DNA from 2 places in the Actinophytocola sp. NPDC049390 genome. Region 1 is predicted to be linked to the other one. Evidence: riboswitches for the same ligand, from Rfam matches in the RefSeq annotation. Region 1 holds a riboswitch; the other holds the start of a gene.
What was found. A riboswitch is a leader RNA that binds a small molecule or an ion and turns the genes downstream of it on or off. The one in region 1 is predicted to bind cobalamin.

Region 2: another riboswitch for cobalamin. It lies ahead of ACIBVP_RS08125 (CbtB-domain containing protein); the one in region 1 lies ahead of ACIBVP_RS30450 (ribonucleoside-diphosphate reductase subunit alpha).

Annotation. Positions count from the first base shown of each region.
Region 1 covers NZ_JBITMQ010000012.1:150,253-155,223, reverse strand. The annotation lists gene ACIBVP_RS30460 (GH116 family glycosyl hydrolase) at 1-1,388, shown strand, start outside; gene ACIBVP_RS30455 (GTP-binding protein) at 1,397-2,470, shown strand; cobalamin riboswitch at 2,908-3,106, shown strand; gene ACIBVP_RS30450 (ribonucleoside-diphosphate reductase subunit alpha) at 3,205-4,971, shown strand, end outside.
Region 2 covers NZ_JBITMQ010000002.1:418,912-423,882, reverse strand. The annotation lists gene ACIBVP_RS08140 (LLM class flavin-dependent oxidoreductase) at 1-851, shown strand, start outside; gene ACIBVP_RS08135 (DUF885 domain-containing protein) at 848-2,470, shown strand; gene ACIBVP_RS08130 (histidine phosphatase family protein) at 2,460-3,005, opposite strand; cobalamin riboswitch at 3,018-3,153, shown strand; gene ACIBVP_RS08125 (CbtB-domain containing protein) at 3,185-3,397, shown strand; gene ACIBVP_RS08120 (CbtA family protein) at 3,397-4,131, shown strand; gene ACIBVP_RS08115 (cobyrinate a,c-diamide synthase) at 4,023-4,971, opposite strand, start outside.

The DNA.
Region 1 (4,971 bases):
ACAACGGCCGCTTCTACGCCTGGGAGGGCATCTACTGCTGCGCGGGCACCTGCGGTCACGTGTGGAACTACGCCCAGACCGTCGCCCGTCTGTTCCCCGACCTCGAACGCGACACCCGCGAGCGCGTCGACCTGGGCATCGCACTGCGCCCCAACGGTGAGATCGGCAACCGCGGCGAAGCGGGCGAGGGCTGGTTCGCCGACGGCCAGTGCGGCACCGTCCTGCGTGTCTACCGCGAACACCAGATGTCGCCGGACACCGCTTTCCTGCGCCGCGTCTGGCCGTCCGTCCAGAAGGCCCTGGAGTGGGTGATCACGCAGGACGGCGACGCCGACGGCATCCTCGAGGGCGGCCAGTGGAACACGCTCGACGCACAGTGGTGGGGTGAGATCCCCTGGATCAGCGGCCTGTACGTGGCTGCCCTGCACGCGGGTGCCGCCATGGCGCAGGAGATGGGCGACCCGGAGTCGGCGGCCCGGTACACACGGCTCGCCCACCGCGGCTCCTCGTATCTGGAGAGCGCTCTCTGGAGCGACGAGTACGGGTACTTCTTCCAGCGCGTCGACCCCGCGCACCCGACCGCGCCGAACTCCAACCGCGGCTGCCACATCGACCAGCTCTACGCGCAGACCTACGCCGACCAGCTCGGACTGCCTCGCGTGTTCCCCGCCGACAAGGCCAGGACCGCGTTGGAGAGCGTTTTCCGAAACAACTTCGTACCGGACGCGGCGTCGTACCGGCCGCCGGGCATCCCGGACCCGCGCGTGTACGCGATGCCGGGCGAGGCGGGCACGCTGATGTGCACGTGGCCGCACGGCGGGTCGACCGAAGCGGGCGCGGGTGGGGTCGTCGGGTACTTCAACGAGGTGTGGACCGGGCAGGAGTACCAGTTCGCGGCCGGCCTGGTGAGCGCGGGCATGGTGGCGGAGGGCCTGGCCGTGACGCGGGCGGTGCACGACCGGCACCACGCCGCGAAACGCAACCCGTACAACGAGATCGAGTGCAGCGACCACTACGCGCGGGCGATGATGAGCCACGGCGTGTACCTCGCGGTCTGCGGCTACGAGTACCACGGCCCACGGGGTCACCTCGGGTTCGCGCCGAAGATCAAGCCGGACGACTTCCGCGCGGCGTTCACAGCGGCCGAAGGGTGGGGCCTGTACCGGCAGAAGCGGCACGGCGGCAGGCAGACCTGTGAGATCGAGGTGCGGTACGGCAAGGTCCGCCTGTCGACGCTGGCGTTCGAGGTGGACGGCCGGGTCCGCACCGTGACCGTGCGGGGAGAGCGCTCTCCGTTCCAGCAGACGGGCTCCCGGGTGCTGGTCACGCTGCCGACCGCGACGACCGTGCGAGCCGGCGCCGCCCTCACCGTCGACCTTGTGGGGTAATCGATTACATGGCCATCTTCGTCCCGGTGAGCGGTTTCCTGGGTGCCGGGAAGACCACGACCCTCCTGGCGGCCGCACGGGAGCTGCGTGCCCGCGGCCACCGGCCCGCGATCGTCACCAACGACCAGGGGTGCGACCTGGTGGACACGCGACTGGCGCGAACCCTGACGGACGCGGTGGGCGAGGTGCTCGACGGGTGTTTCTGTTGCCGTTTCGGCGATCTCGCCGAGGTGACGACGACGCTCGTCGAGGCGGGCGCGGACGTCGTGCTGGCCGAGGCGGTGGGCAGCTGCACCGACCTGCGCGCGACCGTGGTGCGCCCGCTGCGGGCCTACCACGGCGACACGCTGACGGTGGCGCCACTGACGACGGTCGTGGATCCCGTGCGGTACCGGGCTTTCGCGCGGGCGTGGGCCGCCGGCCTCGACGACGACGCGGCCTACCTGTACGCACACCAACTGGCGGAGGCCGACGTCCTGGCGCTGAACAAGGTGGACCTGGTGGGCGCGGACGTCCCGGCACTGGTGTCGGACCTGACCCGGCGCAACCCGTCGGCGCTGGTGATCCCGTACTCGGCGCGATCGGGTTCGGTAACCGCTCTCCTGGACCGCTGGCTGGCGGGTGGCGCCGAGGACCGCCCGGACGAGGAGTTGGACTACGACCGGTACGCGGCCGCCGAGGCGGCGCTGGCGTGGCTCAACCAGGAGGTCGCGGTGACCGGTCCGCTCGCCCCGGGCCGGTGGGCGCGGGTGGCGCTCGCGTCCCTGTCCCGCGCGGCGGCGGGCACGTTGGTGGGCCACGCGAAAGTCAGCGTCGAGACCGAGGCGGGCATGGCGAAGGGCAGCGTGACGTCGGGAGGCGCGGCCCCGACCCTCGACCTACCGGGTCCGCCGACGGCGGCGAACGCGCGGGCGGTGTTCAACCTGCGGGTGGCGTGGCCACCAGCGACGCTGGACGCGGCGTGCGCGGAGGCGGTCCGGGCAGCGGACGCAGCCTGCGGCACGACGAGCACGACGGTCGGCGCGCCCGCGGCGTTCCAGCCGTCGTACCCGAAGCCGGTGCACCGGCTCACGCGAGACTGACGGATCGGCACGGTGTCCCACGCCGGAGCGAGTGACGCTCGAAAACCCGAGCCCCAGGACAGTTGCGCAGGCATCCCCCACCCGAACCCGGGGGGCCACCCCGACGCCAATTCTACCGGCGGACACCGACAACACGGCCGCTGACGATCTTGCCTGTGGACAACTCGCCGATCGCAGGCAGTTGCTCAAGTAGTGCCCGCGGGTACGCGGCACATGACCGGACGTCCGGCACCCGGCAAAACCGCCGAACCGCGAAAACGCCGCCATCGCAGGCCCCACCCGATCCCGGGGGCCACCCGCCTTGCCAGCCTACCAGCGGGGGGCGACAGACCCGGGGTTGTCGATCTTGGCTGTGGACAACCCGGCGAGCTGTGGACAACCACGAAACACGACACGCCGACACAACATATGGGTGCTGTTCTCGATCAAGACCCTATGTATAGTGATCGCGAGCTGGTTCGGCCATCGCGCCATGGTGGTCGTCGCAAGAGGGAACCCGGTGGGAGTCCGGGACTGCCCCGCAGCGGTGAACGGGAACGAACGCCGTCACGAAGCACTGGACGTGAGTCCGGGAAGCGACGGTCAGTAGGCGTCTGCCCGTAAGTCCGAAGACCTGCCCGCTCCCCCGGCCACACCCGTGGCCGGGTGCAGTCCGCTTGCCCCGAGGGAGGGCGTGCGGGGACAACCCCCAACGGTCGGGGTTCTCTCGCGCGCCCGAAAAGCGAGGAGAACACGTGACCGCCATCCAGGACACCATGCGTGTCCGGAAACGCAGTGGGGAAACCGAACCGGTCGACGTCGACAAGATCGTCCGCGCGGTCGCGCGCTGTGCCACCGGACTCCCGGCGGTGGCGCCGCAACGCGTAGCCACGAAGACGATCAACGGGCTCTACGACGGCGCCACCACGGAAGAACTCGACCGACTGTCCATCCAGACCGCCGCCGAGCTGGTCGCCGAGGAGCCCGAGTACTCCAAGCTCGCGGCGCGCCTGCTCGCCACCTACGTCGACAAGGAGGTCCGCGGCCACGGCATCCACTCGTTCAGCCAGTCGATCAGCGTCGCCCACTCCCACGGCCTGATCGGCGACGACACCGCCAGGTTCGTCGCCACGCACGCGCGCAAGCTCGACGACGCCATCGACCACGACGCCGACCGGCGGTTCGAGTACTTCGGGCTGCGCACCGTCCACGACCGCTACCTGCTGCGCCACCCCAACAGCCGCACCGTGCTCGAACGGCCGCAGTACTGGCTCCTTCGCGTCGCGTGTGGACTGTCGCACACGCCGGCCGAGGCGATCCGGTTCTACCGGCTCATGTCGAGCCTGTCGTACCTGCCCGGCTCGCCGACGCTGTTCAACTCCGGCACCCGGCACACACAGATGTCCTCCTGCTACCTGCTGGACTCGCCGCGCGACGAGCTCGAGTCGATCTACGAGCGGTACGCGCAGGTCGCCCGGCTGTCGAAGTTCGCGGGCGGCATCGGCATCCAGTGGTCACGCGTCCGCTCGCGTGGCGCGCTGATCCGCGGCACCAACGGCCACTCCAACGGCATCGTCCCCTGGCTGCGCACGCTCGACTCGTCCGTCGCCGCGGTCAACCAGGGCGGCCGTCGCAAGGGCGCGGCCTGCGTCTACCTCGAGACGTGGCACCCGGACATCGAGGAGTTCCTGGAGCTGCGGGACAACACCGGCGAGGACGCGCGCCGCACGCACAACCTCAACCTCGCCAACTGGATCCCGGACGAGTTCATGCGCCGGGTCGAGACCGACGCCGAGTGGTCGCTGTTCGACCCGGACGAGCTGCCCGAGCTGCCGGACCTGTGGGGCGAGGCGTTCGACGAGGCGTACCGCGCCGCCGAGCAGGCGGGCCGGGCCGTCCGCACGGTCAGGGCGCGCGACCTGTACGCGAAGATGATGCGCACGCTCGCCCAGACCGGCAACGGCTGGATGACGTTCAAGGACACCGCGAACCGCACCTGCAACCAGACCGCCGAGCCCGGCAACGTCGTGCACCTGTCCAACCTGTGCACCGAGATCCTCGAGGTCACGTCCGACGACGAGACCGCGGTGTGCAACCTGGGGTCGGTCAACCTCGGCGCGCACGTGGCGGACGGCGAGATCGACTGGGCGCGGCTGCGGGACACCGTGCGCACCGCGGTCACGTTCCTCGACCGCGTGATCGACATCAACTACTACCCCACCGAGGAAGCCGCGCGCGGCAACCCGCGGTGGCGACCCGTCGGGCTCGGCGTGATGGGTCTGCAGGACGTGTTCTTCGCGCTGCGCCTTCCGTTCGACAGCGACGAGGCGCGCACGCTGTCGACACGGCTCGCCGAGGAGGTCTACCTCACCGCGCTGGAGACGTCCGCCGACCTGGCCGCGTCCGCCGGCGCGCATCCCGCGTACGCGCAGACCCGCGCCGCGCGCGGCGACCTGCAGCCGGATCTGTGGGGCATCACGCCGAAGCAGTCCGACCGGTGGGCCGCACTGCGGGAGAAGGTC
Region 2 (4,971 bases), on a different contig from region 1:
GCTACCAGCCGTCGCTTTTCCCGCTGATCGTGATGGCCACGCACACCAGCAGGGTCCGGCTCGGCGCCGCGTGCCTCAACCCGTACCTGACCCACCCCGTCGAGATCGCCGGGCAGGTCGCGGCGCTCGACGCGGTGTCTCGCGGCCGGGCCTACCTCGGGCTCGCGCGGGGTTCGTGGCTCGACGGGGTCGGCGTCGCCGCGGACCGTCCACTGCGGACACTGCGGGAGGCGGTGGACGTCGTCGCGGCGGTGCTGCGTGGCGAGGCGTACGAGGGTGAGGTGTTCCGCGTCCCGCCCGGGCTCGCGCGGTACCCGGTCCACCGCGAACGGGTGGACGTGCTCCTCGGCACGTGGGGTCCGCGTGGCGCGCGGGTGGCCGCCGGGTGCGCGGACGAGGTGAAGCTCGGCGGCTGCGCCAACCCCGACATGGTGGCGTTGATGCGGTCCTGGCTCGGTGACGCGGACGTCGGTGTGGTGGCCGGTGCCGTGACCGTCGTGGACGAGGACCGTACCGTCGCCAGGGCACGGGCCCGCGCGGAGGTCGCCATGTACGTGGACGTGGTCGTCGCGCTGGACCGGACAGTGACCGTCGACCCGGAACTTGCGGCGCGCCTCGGTGCGCTCGTCGCCGCCGGCGCACACGACGAGGCGGGCAGGCTCATCCCCGACGACCTGCTCGACCGGTTCTGTTTCGCGGGCACCCCGGACGACGTGGCAGACCACGCGCACGCGCTCTTCGAGGCGGGCGCGAGCCGGGTCGAGTTCGGCACCCCGCACGGCACCACCGACCGGCACGGCGTCGACCTGCTCGGCCGCGCCGTACTGCCCAGGCTGCGGGACGCGGGATGACCGACCCGGTGGCAGCGGCCGACCACTACCTCGCCGGACTGGCACGGCTCGACCCGAAGGCGGCCCAGGCGCTCGGCGAGACCCCCGAGGTCGTCATCCCCGACCTGTCCCCGGAGGCCTTCGCGGCACGACACGAACTCGCCACCGCCGCGTCCACAGTGGATACCTCGGACCCGCTCGGCGCCGCGCTCGCCGAACGGTCGGCGAGCGACGCCGACCTGTACGAGGCCGGGTTCACCACCCGGCTCCTCGCACCGCTCGCCACCCCCGTGCACCAGGTCCGCGAGGTGTTCGACGACCTGCCGACCGGCACCGAACACGACTGGGCGGCCGTGGCCGTCAACCTGGAGCACGTGCCGGGCGCGCTGTCGGACTACGCGACGACGCTGCGCACCTCGGCCCAGCGTGGGCATGTCGTGCCACTGCGCCAGATCCGCGCGGTCGCCGCCCAGTGCGCGTCCTGGGTGGACCCGACCCGCGACGACTTCTACCCGGCACTCGCCCGCCGGTACCCCGGCGAAGGCCCACTCGCGACCCGCCTGGCGGGCGCCGCCGCGGCCGCGGCACGGGCGACCGCCGAGTTCGCCGCGTTCCTGACCGGCGAACTCGCCGCGCACGCCACGGCTGACGACGCCGCGGGCCGTGAGCTGTACGAGCTGACCGCACGGGCGTTCCTCGGCGCGACCGTTGACCTGGACGAACTGTACGACCACGGCTGGTCCCTGCTCCGTGACCTGGACACGGCCCTCGCGGCGGAGGCGGCCACGATCACCGCCGACGGCGTGCCCGCCGCACTGTCCACACTGGACGAGGACCGGCGGTACCGGTTGTCCGGCGCCGACGCCCTGGTCGGCTGGCTGCGTGACCGCGTCGCGGAGACCACCGACGCCCTCGACGGCACCCACTTCGACATCCCGGCGCGCACCAGGACCGTCGAGTGCCACATCGTGCGAGCCGACGCCGGTGTCATGTACTACAACCCGCCCGACCCCGGCCTCACCCGGCCCGGCCGGGTGTGGTGGACCGTTCCCTCGGACGCCGACCGGATCGCGACGTGGCGGGAGGTCAGCACGCTCCACCACGAGTCGCTGCCGGGCCACCACCTGCAGCACGCGATCACCATGACGCTGCCGTCGCACCCGTGGCAGCGCTCGCTGTGCCACGTGCACGGGTACGCCGAGGGCTGGGCCCACTACGCGGAACAGCTCGCCGACGAGCTGGGGCTGATCCGGGACGCGGGGGAGCGGATCGGCATGCTGCTGGACCGGCGGTGGCGCGCGGCCCGCGTCGTCATCGACCTCGGCCTGCACCTGCGGCCGCCGATCCTGAGGCACAACGGCGTCACCGAGGCGAGCGAGTGGACCCCGGCGGTCGCCCGCCAGGTCCTCGTCGACGTGGCGGGGCTCGACCCGGCCACGGCGCGCTTCGAGGTGGACCGCTACCTCGGCTGGCCAGGACAGGCCCTGTCGTTCGCCGTCGGCGCCCGTCTCTGGCGGGAGACCCGCGCGGCGGCCGAACGAGCCGAGGGCACCGGCTTCGACCGCAAGGCCTTCCACGCCAAGGCGCTGGCGCTCGGTCCGATGGGACTTGGCCCGCTGCGCCGGTTCCTCACGGGCTGACCGGCAGCCGGAGCGTCCACGACATCGGATGGCCGGACAGCACCGTCCGCGACAGCGGCGGCACGTCGATGCGCCAGAACGACGCGGGTGTGCCGAGCACCGCGTGCACCACGGCGGCCTTCACGATCGCCGGGGTCACCACCGCGGCGATCCGGTGGTGCTCGCGGGGAAGCGCGTCCAGCCACGCGCCGACCCGGCCGAGGAAGTCCCGAGTGGACTCGCCGCCGTGGGGTGCGGCGGCGGGATCGGTCAGCCACGCGTGCACGGCCAGTGGATCGTCCGCGGTCACCTCGTCGAGCGTGCGGCCCCGCCAGATACCGTGGTCACAGTCCCGCAGCCCGTCGTCGGGCACCGCGTCCACACCCAGTGCGACCGCGGTTTGCAGGCACCGCACGGCCGGGGTGCGGAAGGTCACGTCGGCGCGCAGCGGCTCGAGCACGACCTCCGGGTGCTCCAGCGGTTCGTCGGCGGGGAACGCGGCACGGCGCGTCGCCGAGGTGGCGCCGTGGCAGACGAGCACGAGACGCATGGTCATCTTTCTCCTGTTGACAACCGACGACCGGGCTGAATACGTTGCGAGGGACCTGATGGTACGAGGAAGCCGGTGAGAACCCGGCACGGTCGCGCCGCTGTATGTGTCCTCGGGGACACGAGTCAGACCCTCTGCCGTCGAAACGCTCCACGAACCGGGCCGCACGAGCCCGAGGAGGCGACATGTCGCAGGCCGCGCACGCGCCCGTGCCCCTTCAGATTCCCGTCATCCCGGTCCGGCAGATCCTGCCGTGGGCGGTGTTCGCGGGGCTGCTGTTCGTCATCGTCCTGTACTTCGTCAGCACGGAACAGGGCGCCCTGTCCGTGTTCGACGGCACCTACCTGCACGAGCTCGTGCACGACGGTCGCCACCTGCTCGGTTTCCCGTGCCACTGATGCGCACCCTGCTGGTCTGGGGTCTCCTCGCCGGGCTGGTCGGCGGTGTGGTCGCGTTCGGGTTCGCCGCCGTGGTCGGGGAACCGCCGGTCGAGGTCGCCATCTCGATCGAGGAGGCCGGTGCGCACAGCCACGACCACGGCTCTGACCACAGCACGGCCGAGGTCAGCCGCGAGGTGCAGAGCACGCTCGGGTTGGCGATCGCCACGTGCGCGTTCGGCGCCGCGCTCGGCGGGTTGTTCTCGCTCGCGTTCGCCTTCGCCCACGGGCGGATCGGCACGCCGACGCCGCGTGCCACCGCGTTCGCGTTGACCGCCATCGGTTTCGTGGCCGTCGCGTTCGTGCCGTTCCTCGTCTACCCGCCGAACCCGCCCGCGGTCGGGCACGCGGAGACCATCGGCGACCGGACGGCCGCCTACTTCGCGATGGTGGCGCTGTCGCTGGTGCTGGCGGTGGTCGCGGTGCGGGCCGGTGCTCGGCCGGGGTGGCTCGCCCGTGTCGGCGCCGGGATCGGGTACGCCGTCGCCGTTGCCGTCGTCGCCGCGTTGCTGCCGCGGTTCCACGAGGTGCCTGCCGACTTCCCCGCGCAGACGCTGTGGGACTTCCGCGTCGCCTCGCTCGGCACTCAGGCGGTGTTGTGGCTGGTGCTCGGTGTCGCGTTCGCGGTGCTGCTCGACCGAGTGGCGCAGCGCGCGACGAAACGGGCGACGGAGGCCGGGCTCGCCGCCGGGTGAGTGTGCACATAGGACGCGTGGTGGCGCGGACCCGCGAACCCGTCCGTGCCGCCACGCCACCGCCACGCCGGTTCGGCGCCGTGCGCCGGGGTGACGGTGGTGCGGTGGAACTCGTGGCCCGTCAGGCGGGTGCCCGCCGGGTGCAGCACCGAGTCGTGTGGTGCGACCACGTCCCGGTAGCCCAGCGTGAGCGTGCTCGTCATCGCCGCGTCCGCGGGCAGCACGCCGCACATCGGGTGGCCGTCGAGCGACCGCGTGAGGTACAGCATGCCCGCGCACTCGGCGTGTACCGGCAGGTCCGCGGCCGCCACGGCCGCCCGCAGCGCCGTGTTGGCGGACAGTTCGGCCGCGTACTGCTCGGGAAACCCGCCGGGCAGCACCAGCCCGGCGGTGCCGGGTGGCAACGCGGTGTCGCGCAGCGGGTCGACGACGGCGACCTCCGCACCTGCCATGCGCAGCAGCTCGGTGTGTTCCGCGTAGCCGAACGTGAACGCGGGACCGCCCGCCACCGCGACCACCGGCGTTCCCGGCACCGGTTCGATGTCCGGTGCCCACGGCGGGAACCCGGTGCCCGACCGTGCCAGGTGGACGATCGCCGGGAGGTCGACGCCGCCCGCCACCAGGTCGGCCATCGCGTCGACCGCCCGCACCGCGGCCGGGCCGTGCTCCGCCGCGGTGACGAGGCCGAGGTGACGGGACGGCACGTCCACCGCCGCGTTCCTGCGCAGCACACCGAGAACGGCGAGCCCGACGTCCTCGCACGCGTCCCGCAGCACGGCCTCGTGCCGGTCCGAGCCGACCTGGTTCAGGATCACCCCGGCGAGCCGTACGCCGGGCCGC